One region of the Paenibacillus sp. CAU 1782 genome, then DNA from elsewhere that is predicted to be linked to it. Evidence: predicted binding sites of a transcription regulator. Region 1 holds the regulator's gene; the other holds the start of a gene.
The links. The regulator LexA, encoded in region 1, represses DNA repair genes until DNA is damaged. The targets are predictions, from matches to a motif close to CGAACATATGTTCG.

Region 2: the regulator LexA is predicted to act here: its motif matches at 2,649-2,662, upstream of ACX93W_RS00860 (DNA polymerase IV).

What each region holds. Positions count from the first base shown of each region.
Region 1 is NZ_JBTOLL010000001.1:880,885-885,074, reverse strand. It holds gene ACX93W_RS04325 (hypothetical protein) at 1-885, shown strand, start outside; gene ACX93W_RS04320 (hypothetical protein) at 1,155-1,634, shown strand; gene ACX93W_RS04315 (hypothetical protein) at 1,721-2,002, opposite strand; gene lexA (transcriptional repressor LexA) at 2,153-2,773, opposite strand; gene ACX93W_RS04305 (LysM peptidoglycan-binding domain-containing protein) at 3,053-3,328, shown strand; gene ACX93W_RS04300 (DUF896 domain-containing protein) at 3,540-3,734, shown strand; gene ACX93W_RS04295 (aldo/keto reductase) at 3,756-4,190, shown strand, end outside.
Region 2 is NZ_JBTOLL010000001.1:177,695-181,884, forward strand. It holds gene ACX93W_RS00845 (methyl-accepting chemotaxis protein) at 1-4, shown strand, start outside; gene ACX93W_RS00850 (TlpA family protein disulfide reductase) at 87-644, shown strand; gene cimA (citramalate synthase) at 767-2,380, opposite strand; gene ACX93W_RS00860 (DNA polymerase IV) at 2,680-3,966, shown strand; gene ACX93W_RS00865 (ferredoxin) at 4,040-4,190, shown strand, end outside.

The DNA of each region.
Region 1 (4,190 bases):
CTTGCGTCTTTTGAAAGGTTTGGAACTGCTCTGGAAACGGGAGTATATCTCTATGGAGATAGAGAGTTTGTTTATGTTCCGGGAGATGCGGTGACGCTTGGCTGGGAGGACTGGCAAGAAGGAATGGACGAAGACACGGAGGAGGAATTCCGGGCTACGTTGGATGAATACGATGTGGAGGATGGCACCGCCTTTTTGAAAAGCATGATGTCCCCGGTCCGCAAGGCTGACATTCCGCCGATGCTGGTTGAACGTTACGCGCGCGGAATTGGCTGGATCGAGGTTGCCGAGCAGGATGAGGAAGCCTATGACTACGAGGATTTTCACGAGGAGCTGGAAAAGTTCAAAACCTCCGGCTATAACGAATATACGTGCTACAACAGCTTCAAATTTGTTCGGGAACAAGACGCCGTAAGATGTTATCTTTTTGATGAAGAATTGACTTATGGAGGGCTTGTTGAAGAGCTTTCATCAGAAGGTTTTTCGCTGCCTAACGAGGATCAGTGGGAATACCTGTACGGCGGCGGCTGCCGCACCCTGTTTCCATGGGGAGACAGCTTTGATTACAGCCTGCGGGTAAAATATTTCGGCGACGAGGATGGGGCGGACTCAGCCGGCAAGGAGAAAGGATATGACCTTGAGAAGCCAAACGGATTCGGGCTTTGTTTTGCAGGCGATCCTTATCAATATGAGCTGATCTCGGGAGAAACCTCCTTTTTGCTCAAGGGCGGAGACGGCGGCGGGATGGTATGCGGCGGTACGGGCTTGCTAATGGGGTATTTGCCGGCCGTTGCCCCGTATTACCGCGATCCGTATGGGCAAGAGCTGGAGTGGGAGGACCTGTTTGATCATATGAATATCAGGAGAATCATTGTCCTGAAGTAAGGGACAACGTATGTTTATCCCTTTAACGTCATCGTTAAGCAAAATAATGCCAAGAACAGGTTGGAGAAATCCAGGCCTGTTTTTTTTGGGCCGGGTAGGGATATTTTAGTGGTTGCAAGGAAATGATGAATCATATAGAATGAGAACAAATGTTCTGTTTATGGAGCCGGTTAACAATCGTGGCAGGACATCGTAATGAAGTCATTACGGGACCGCATTCGCTCTGCTGCTGCGAGCAGAGGCGGACGGCACAAAACGGGGGGCTTTGAATGAGCAAGCTTGACGGAAACGAAAGATGGAAATCCAAGATGCTTTTGACGGAACATCAGGAGCAGCATGACCAGCGTGGCCAAATTCCCGTTAGCGGCCGTCCTGGATTAGAGGAATTGACCATGATACGCGACTACATTATGTTTCCGCATATCATTGCAATGCTGCAGAAGGGGATGGAGCATATCCGCGTGTCGCGGCTTCCCCTCAAGGACCTGAACATTCGTTGTCTTGAAATATTTATGTTGCGTACAACGGATGAATATTATGACCTGAAGCGATCTCTGAAACGGCGTAACATTAAAGTGTTTACGGATGAAACCGGGGACGGAATTCTGTATCACCGCTATTTGTGCCGGGGATACGAAGAGCGGTTTGGCATTGCGCGGGAAGCGCTGCGGATGGAGATCAGCAATAAAATGACTCAATACATTGAGGAACTGGGAGAACAGCTGCGGGCGCCCAAACGGGAAGGGTAAGAAATACAACAGGAGGGACGGGCGGCCCCGCCATTCATACGCACAAATGATGGACCATCTCTTGCGAGATGGTTTTTGCTTTTTCTTTATTTATTTGCTTGATACAGCTCGAGTGAGACGTTTTCCGACTCCTCATGATCGGGCAACTGGGAATAAAACATCCCATAGAGCAAGGCATATTTCTCATCATCGGAATCGGAGTGAATTTCTATGTATTCACCATAGGTGGTGTCAATGCTAAAATAGCGAAGCTGCGTAATGATTTCGCCGCTATCCGACTTTATCGTCTCCGAGTCGTAAGCAACGGACTGGATCTCGTCCAGGTTTACTTTGTGATCCAGAATTGCTGGCAGTTGGTCTATCATCATTGCCCTCCTTATGTAGACAAAAAGCGCAAGTCCTAAGGAAATGCTGCAATGCATCCCGAAACCTGCGCTTTATATTGTAGAATAGGTTAACATCTTGCTCACCCCGCTAAACGTCTCCAAAAGAATTCAGAGAGAGGTGCTGGTCGCACTTCAGTGAATGTCGCGGAACAATCCGATTACTTTACCCAGAATGGTCACATTAGGCAGCAGAATCGGTTTCATGGAAGCATTCTCGGGCTGCAGGCGAATGTGATCCCTCTCTTTGTAGAACGTTTTGACGGTAGCCTCGTCGTCCTCCGTCATCGCAACCACGATTTCGCCGTTGTTGGCCGTTTGCTGCTGTCGCACAATCACATAGTCGCCGTTATGTATGCCGGCTTCAATCATGCTGTCGCCAATAACATTAAGAATAAAAACGTTGCTGTCCCCTACATAATGGGAAGGAAGCGGGAAATAATCCTCTATATTCTCCGTCGCCGTAATGGGCAGGCCTGCGGTAACTTTGCCCACGATTGGCACCTGCGCTACGGGAAGCGGAATGACGTTGTCATTGGGATCCTGGTTAAGGATTTCGATCGCGCGAGGCTTCGTGGGGTCGCGGCGGATAAAACCCTTCTTTTCCAAACGGTCCAGATGGCCGTGTACCGTGGAGCTGGAGAGCAATCCGACAGCTTCGGCAATTTCTCGTACGGACGGGGGATAACCCTTATCCTTGACTTCCTGCTTGATAAAATCAAGAATCGAATTTTGTCGCTTGGAAATCTTCGACACTTCCATCATCTCCATTCATGCTTATTGTGACAAATTATAGCACAGAACCGAGGTTCGTACAAACATAAGTTCTCAAGCACAAAAGTTCGCATTTTGTATTGACCGCAAACATTTGTTCGTGTTATCTTAAAAACAGAACAAACGTTTGGGGTGCTGAATATGCTAATGATGAGTTCAAGCAATAGCTCTTACAAGTCCATTCATGTTATGAACGCTATAGGAAAGACACAGGAGAAGATCTCCGGTCTCCGGCAGGTTGCCAATTGGATTAGAGGCCACATGCTGAAAGCTATTGTCAGCGCGGTATTATTTGCGGTGTTGTCCACATGCTTTCTGATTGCCGTGACCAATGCTTTGCCGGAAACGGTTGCGGAACCTTCCGGTAACGAAATTGTAATTGCAGTGGGCAGCGGCGACACTCTCTGGGGCATTGCCGGTCGCCATAGCGACGGGGGTCAGGATATCCGGTATGTCGTACACATGATTAAGGAACGGAACGGCTTGCAGACCTCTGCCATCATGCCTGGCCAAAGGCTCATACTTCCTGAATTATAAGTAAGGATCACTTTGTCTCATCGCGCTTCCTTCATATCCCATTAGTCATAGATAGCAATAAGGCCTGTTGCGTTACGCAGGCCTTATTGCTTTTTTATTTGTATGCTTTCAAAGGCTTGCAGAGGTCGCTTATACCTTGACAATGAGGCGCTGGAAGTGTCAAAGTAAGGAGAAGTGATTTTTGCAGCATGACCGGAGGGAGCAGAGAGTAATGGATATTGACAAGTTGATTGCCAGAATTAATGAATTGTCGCGCAAGAACAAAACGGTAGGACTAAGCGATGAAGAAACAAAAGAGCGTGACGAGCTGCGCCAGCAATACCTGAATAATTTCAAACAGAATTTCAGGCAGCAGCTGGACACTATTAAATATGTAGAAGACGAAGAAAACAACATCACGCATTAAGTTTGGAGGGCGGTTTAACCGATGAACTACCATTTGCTAGGGAAAAGCGGGCTTGCAGTATCCGAATTGTGTCTGGGAACGATGACTTTCGGCAATACGACCAGCGAAGGCGATTCTATAGAAATGATTCACCGGTTTCTGGACAAGGGCGGCAATTTTCTGGATACGGCAAACGTTTATGTTAACGGGCGTTCGGAGGAAATTGTCGGAAAGGCCATACAAGGCAAGCGTTCGGAGGTAGTGCTGGCTACCAAGGTTCGGATGGTAACCTCGCCTCACGTAAACGGGGCTGGTTTGTCGCGCAAACACATCATGGACGAGGTCGATGCCAGCCTCAGGCGGCTTCAGACGGATTATATCGATCTTTATCAGGTTCATGCCTGGGATCAGGCGACGCCGATCGAAGAGACGCTGCGAAGTTTGGATGATCTGGTTACGTCGGGCAAAGTTCGCTAC
Region 2 (4,190 bases), 700 kb from region 1:
TTAACGGAAGCCCCTTCCTTTTCTTGTGATTTTGCCTTGGGGCATGATACTATAGGGGCAGATCAGAAGAAAAAGGAAGGGTCACTATGAAAAATGTCATTGCGATATTTACAATTGCGTTTTTGTTGTCAGGTTTGGCAATTTACCAGTATATGAGTAATAACGATTCTTCCCCAAAAGCAGTGGAGGCAGCGGCTGATTTTAAGCCTAAGGCGGGGTATCAGGCGGCTGTCTTCAAACTGCCGAATTTGGAGGATGAAACGGTTGCGGTTGGCGAAGGCGGAGGGTTGGCTTTGGTCAATTTCTGGGCTTCCTGGTGCGGCCCATGCGAGCTGGAAGCTCCCGATTTGCAAAAGCTGCATGAAAATTATGGCAAGGTTATGACGCTATACGGCGTCAACTCCACCAATTACGACAAGGAGCGGGACGCGCGGAAATTTGTTCAGGACCATGGCTTTACGTTTCCGATTCTGATGGACCGCGAAGGCACGGTTACCGGCTTGTACAAGGTCAATACGTTTCCAACGAGCTTTCTGATTGATGCCGATGGCGTGATCAGGGAGCGCATAAACGGCGTGATTACTTATGGTGAATGGGAACGGCTAATCAACAAGTGGGTTAAAACAGGTTCTGAAAATAGTTAACCGGGTTGGACAATAAGCGGCGGCTCCAACATGTCGCTGCGTGAAAAAGCAATGATTCAATAAGGGAGGGGCAGGGTAAATTCCGCATCGGAATTCATCCTGCCCCTCTTTTGCATATGTGCTTAGTGGTTCACCAATCCCAGCCGTTCCGGCACGGGCGGTTTGCCGATTTCTACCCGGTCCATATGCAGCAAGGCATATCGAATGCTGTCCAGCAGCGCTTCCCAGCTTGCTTCAATGACGTTGCTGGATACGCCAACCGTGCTCCACGTGTTATCCAATCCCGTTGATTCGATCAACACGCGAACCTTGGCAGCTGTGGCATCCTTTTCGCTAATGACGCGGACTTTATAGTCGGACAAGTGAATGTCTTCAATTTGCGGATAAAACTGCACCAGCGCCTTCCTCAGTGCATTATCCAGCGCGTTGACCGGGCCGTTGCCTTCTGCGGCGGTATAAACCTGCTGGCCGCCAACGTTTAGTTTGACGATAGCTTCCGAAATCATATTGCCGTTGCTTTTTTCCACATGCATTTTGAATGATTCCACCGTAAAGATGCTGACGGTTTCCGTAAACGCGTCCCGAAGCAGCAGCTCGAGCGAAGCGTCGGCGCCTTCAAATTGATACCCTTGATGCTCAAGCCCTTTGATCCGGTCGATAATTTCTTTTGTTTTTTCATTATTGGCGTTGATATCCAGACCCATTTCAACCGCTTTGGAAATAATGTTGCTTTGTCCCGCCAGCTCCGAGACGAGAATCCGTTGTTTGTTTCCGACAAGCTCCGGTTGAATATGCTCATATGTCTTGGAGTCTTTCATAATAGCCGAAACATGGATCCCGCCTTTGTGAGCGAACGCGGCATTTCCGACAAACGCTTGACCAACCGGCATATGCACATTGGCGATTTCGCTGATGTATCGCGCGGTGCTGGTCAAAGCACGCAGTTTCTCCTCCGGCAGACAGTTATAGCCCAGCTTCAGCTGCAGGTTCGGAATAATGGAGCACAGGTTGGCATTGCCGCAGCGCTCGCCATAACCGTTGATCGTGCCTTGAACCTGGCGAGCCCCCGCCCCGATGGCAGCGAGCGAGTTGGCGACGGCCAATTCGCAGTCATTATGCGTGTGAATACCGATTGGCGCAGAGAGCTCTTGCGCTACGCGGCTTACGATTTCATGTATTTCGCCAGGCATTGTTCCGCCGTTGGTGTCGCATAGGACAAGCCAGTCCGCTCCGCCGTCCTGCGCTTTGCGCAGCGCGGCCAGCGCATATTCCGGGTTATTTTTGTACCCGTCAAAAAAATGCTCCGCATCGTACATCGCTTCCATGCCGGAGCGCTTCAGAAACGCAAAGGAATCGTAAATCATCGCCAGATTTTCCTCCAGCGAGGTTTGCAGGGCGGTATGCACATGGAAATCCCATGCTTTGCCGACGAGGGTTGCTGCCGGAACGCCGGATTCAACGATCCGCAGCAGGCTGGCGTCCTGCTCGGCGATGCTGTTTTTGCGGCGGGTGCTTCCGAAAGCGGTTAACTTGGAAGTAAGCCCCAGTGATTTTGCGCGTTGAAAAAACTCGATATCTTTGCTGTTGCTTCCGGGATTGCCGCCTTCAATATAATGAACGCCCAAAGCGTCAAGCTTCTGGGCAATTTTGAGCTTGTCGTCGGCGGACAGGCTGATGCCTTCGCCTTGCGTCCCGTCGCGAAGCGTCGTGTCAAAAATCGTAATGTTTCCATTCATTAGTTGTGGGGCCCCCTTCAATAAATCAGCGCAAACGCCTGCAGCATGAATAGTAGCGCAAAACCGGCATTCCGCAAGGTAATGACAGGCTGGTTTCGGCGTGGAACCGAACGGCGCCTGTATTCATAATTTTATTATTATACCATCCCAATGCGTCAAAGTAGAGAGGTAAAGTCATTTTTTTGAACGGATACGTAAAAATTAGGGTCGGGGTGTGGAAGCATTGACTTACAGTACGCTTATAGCTATGCTGATTTTATAAGGTTTAGAAACAAATGTTCGGGGAGTGCGGCGGGAAAATGGGAAATGTACAGGAGTATTATCCTTCAAAAGGAAGGGTTATCATTCATGTGGACATGAATGCCTTTTATTGCTCCGTCCACGAAGCGGAAGAACCTGAAGTCTACCTTAATAAGCCAACGGCCGTCTCCGGCAGCGTGGAACAGCGCAAAGGCATCATTGTCACTTGCTCCTATGCGGCCCGCGCCAAAGGGGTAAAAACCGGCATGACGGTCGCGCAGGGATTGAAGCGTTGCCCGGAGCTGATCCTGATCAAACCGGATTTTGAGCTTTACCGCAAATATTCCAGAGGATTTATGGCGATCGCCAGACAATATTCGCCTCTGGTTGAATCCATATCAATAGATGAATGCTATATCGACATCACCGGTTCCAAAATGTTCGGCACGCCGCTGGAGATCGCGGAGGCGCTGCAACTGAGAATCAAAAAGGAATGGCAGCTGCCTTGTTCCATTGGCCTTGCGCCTAACAAGCTACTGGCCAAGATGGCCTCCGACATGAAAAAGCCAAACGGCTTGACGATTCTTCGCATCCGGGATGTGCCCGGGCTACTTTGGCACAAGCCATGCGGCGATATGTACGGCATCGGGGGCAAGACGGCAGAAAAGCTGGCCAAGCTGGGCATTTCAACTATAGGCGAGCTGGCGGCCGCGGAAGAACCCAAGCTGATTAAACATTTTGGCGTAATGGGGGCCTGGATGAAATCGGCGGCGCACGGCATCGATCATTCCCCTGTTAATGGAAATCACGAGCCCAATAAGTCGATCGGCCATACGACGACGCTTCCCTATGATTTTACCGAAGCTGAAGATATATTCAGGGTGCTGCTCAATTTGAGCGATCAGACGGGGCGAAGATTGCGGCGGCAAAAAATGGTGGCATCCACGATTCAGATTACGATTCGCCGACCTGATATGACAACGATCACAAGATCCCATACGCTGCCTGTCCCGACGCAATCCTCCGAGGAAATCAATGCGGAGGCGCGCCGCCTTTTTATGAAGCATTGGACCATGGGAGAGCCGATTAGGCTGTTGGGCGTTGCTTTGCAAAATTTGTCGCCGCTCCAGGACGCCGCGCTTCAACTGGATCTATTTACCTATGAAGAACAGCCAAAGAAAGACGCGCTCATAAAAGCGATGGATAAGCTGAGGGACAAATACGGAGAAGACGCTGTTTTGACGGCGGGTATGCTGGGCGATGATCCCTCTGCCTTAATCAGGAATAAGCGAATTCGCGGAACCTCCTTGCAAAAGGATGATAGTTTGTTATATATTGATGATTGAAGCTTTCAGACAGGGGCATCGCCAAGGTAGGTGCTAGACGGATTTTTCCGTATTTCATAAGGAGGGAAACAACATGGCCAAGTTTACATGGGTAGAGAAAGATACCTGTATCGCTTGCGGCGCTTGCGGAGCAACAGCTCCAGACATTTACGATTACGATGACGAGGGATTGGCAGAAGTCATTTTCGACGGCGACAAAAACCGCGGCGTGACGGCAATTCCTG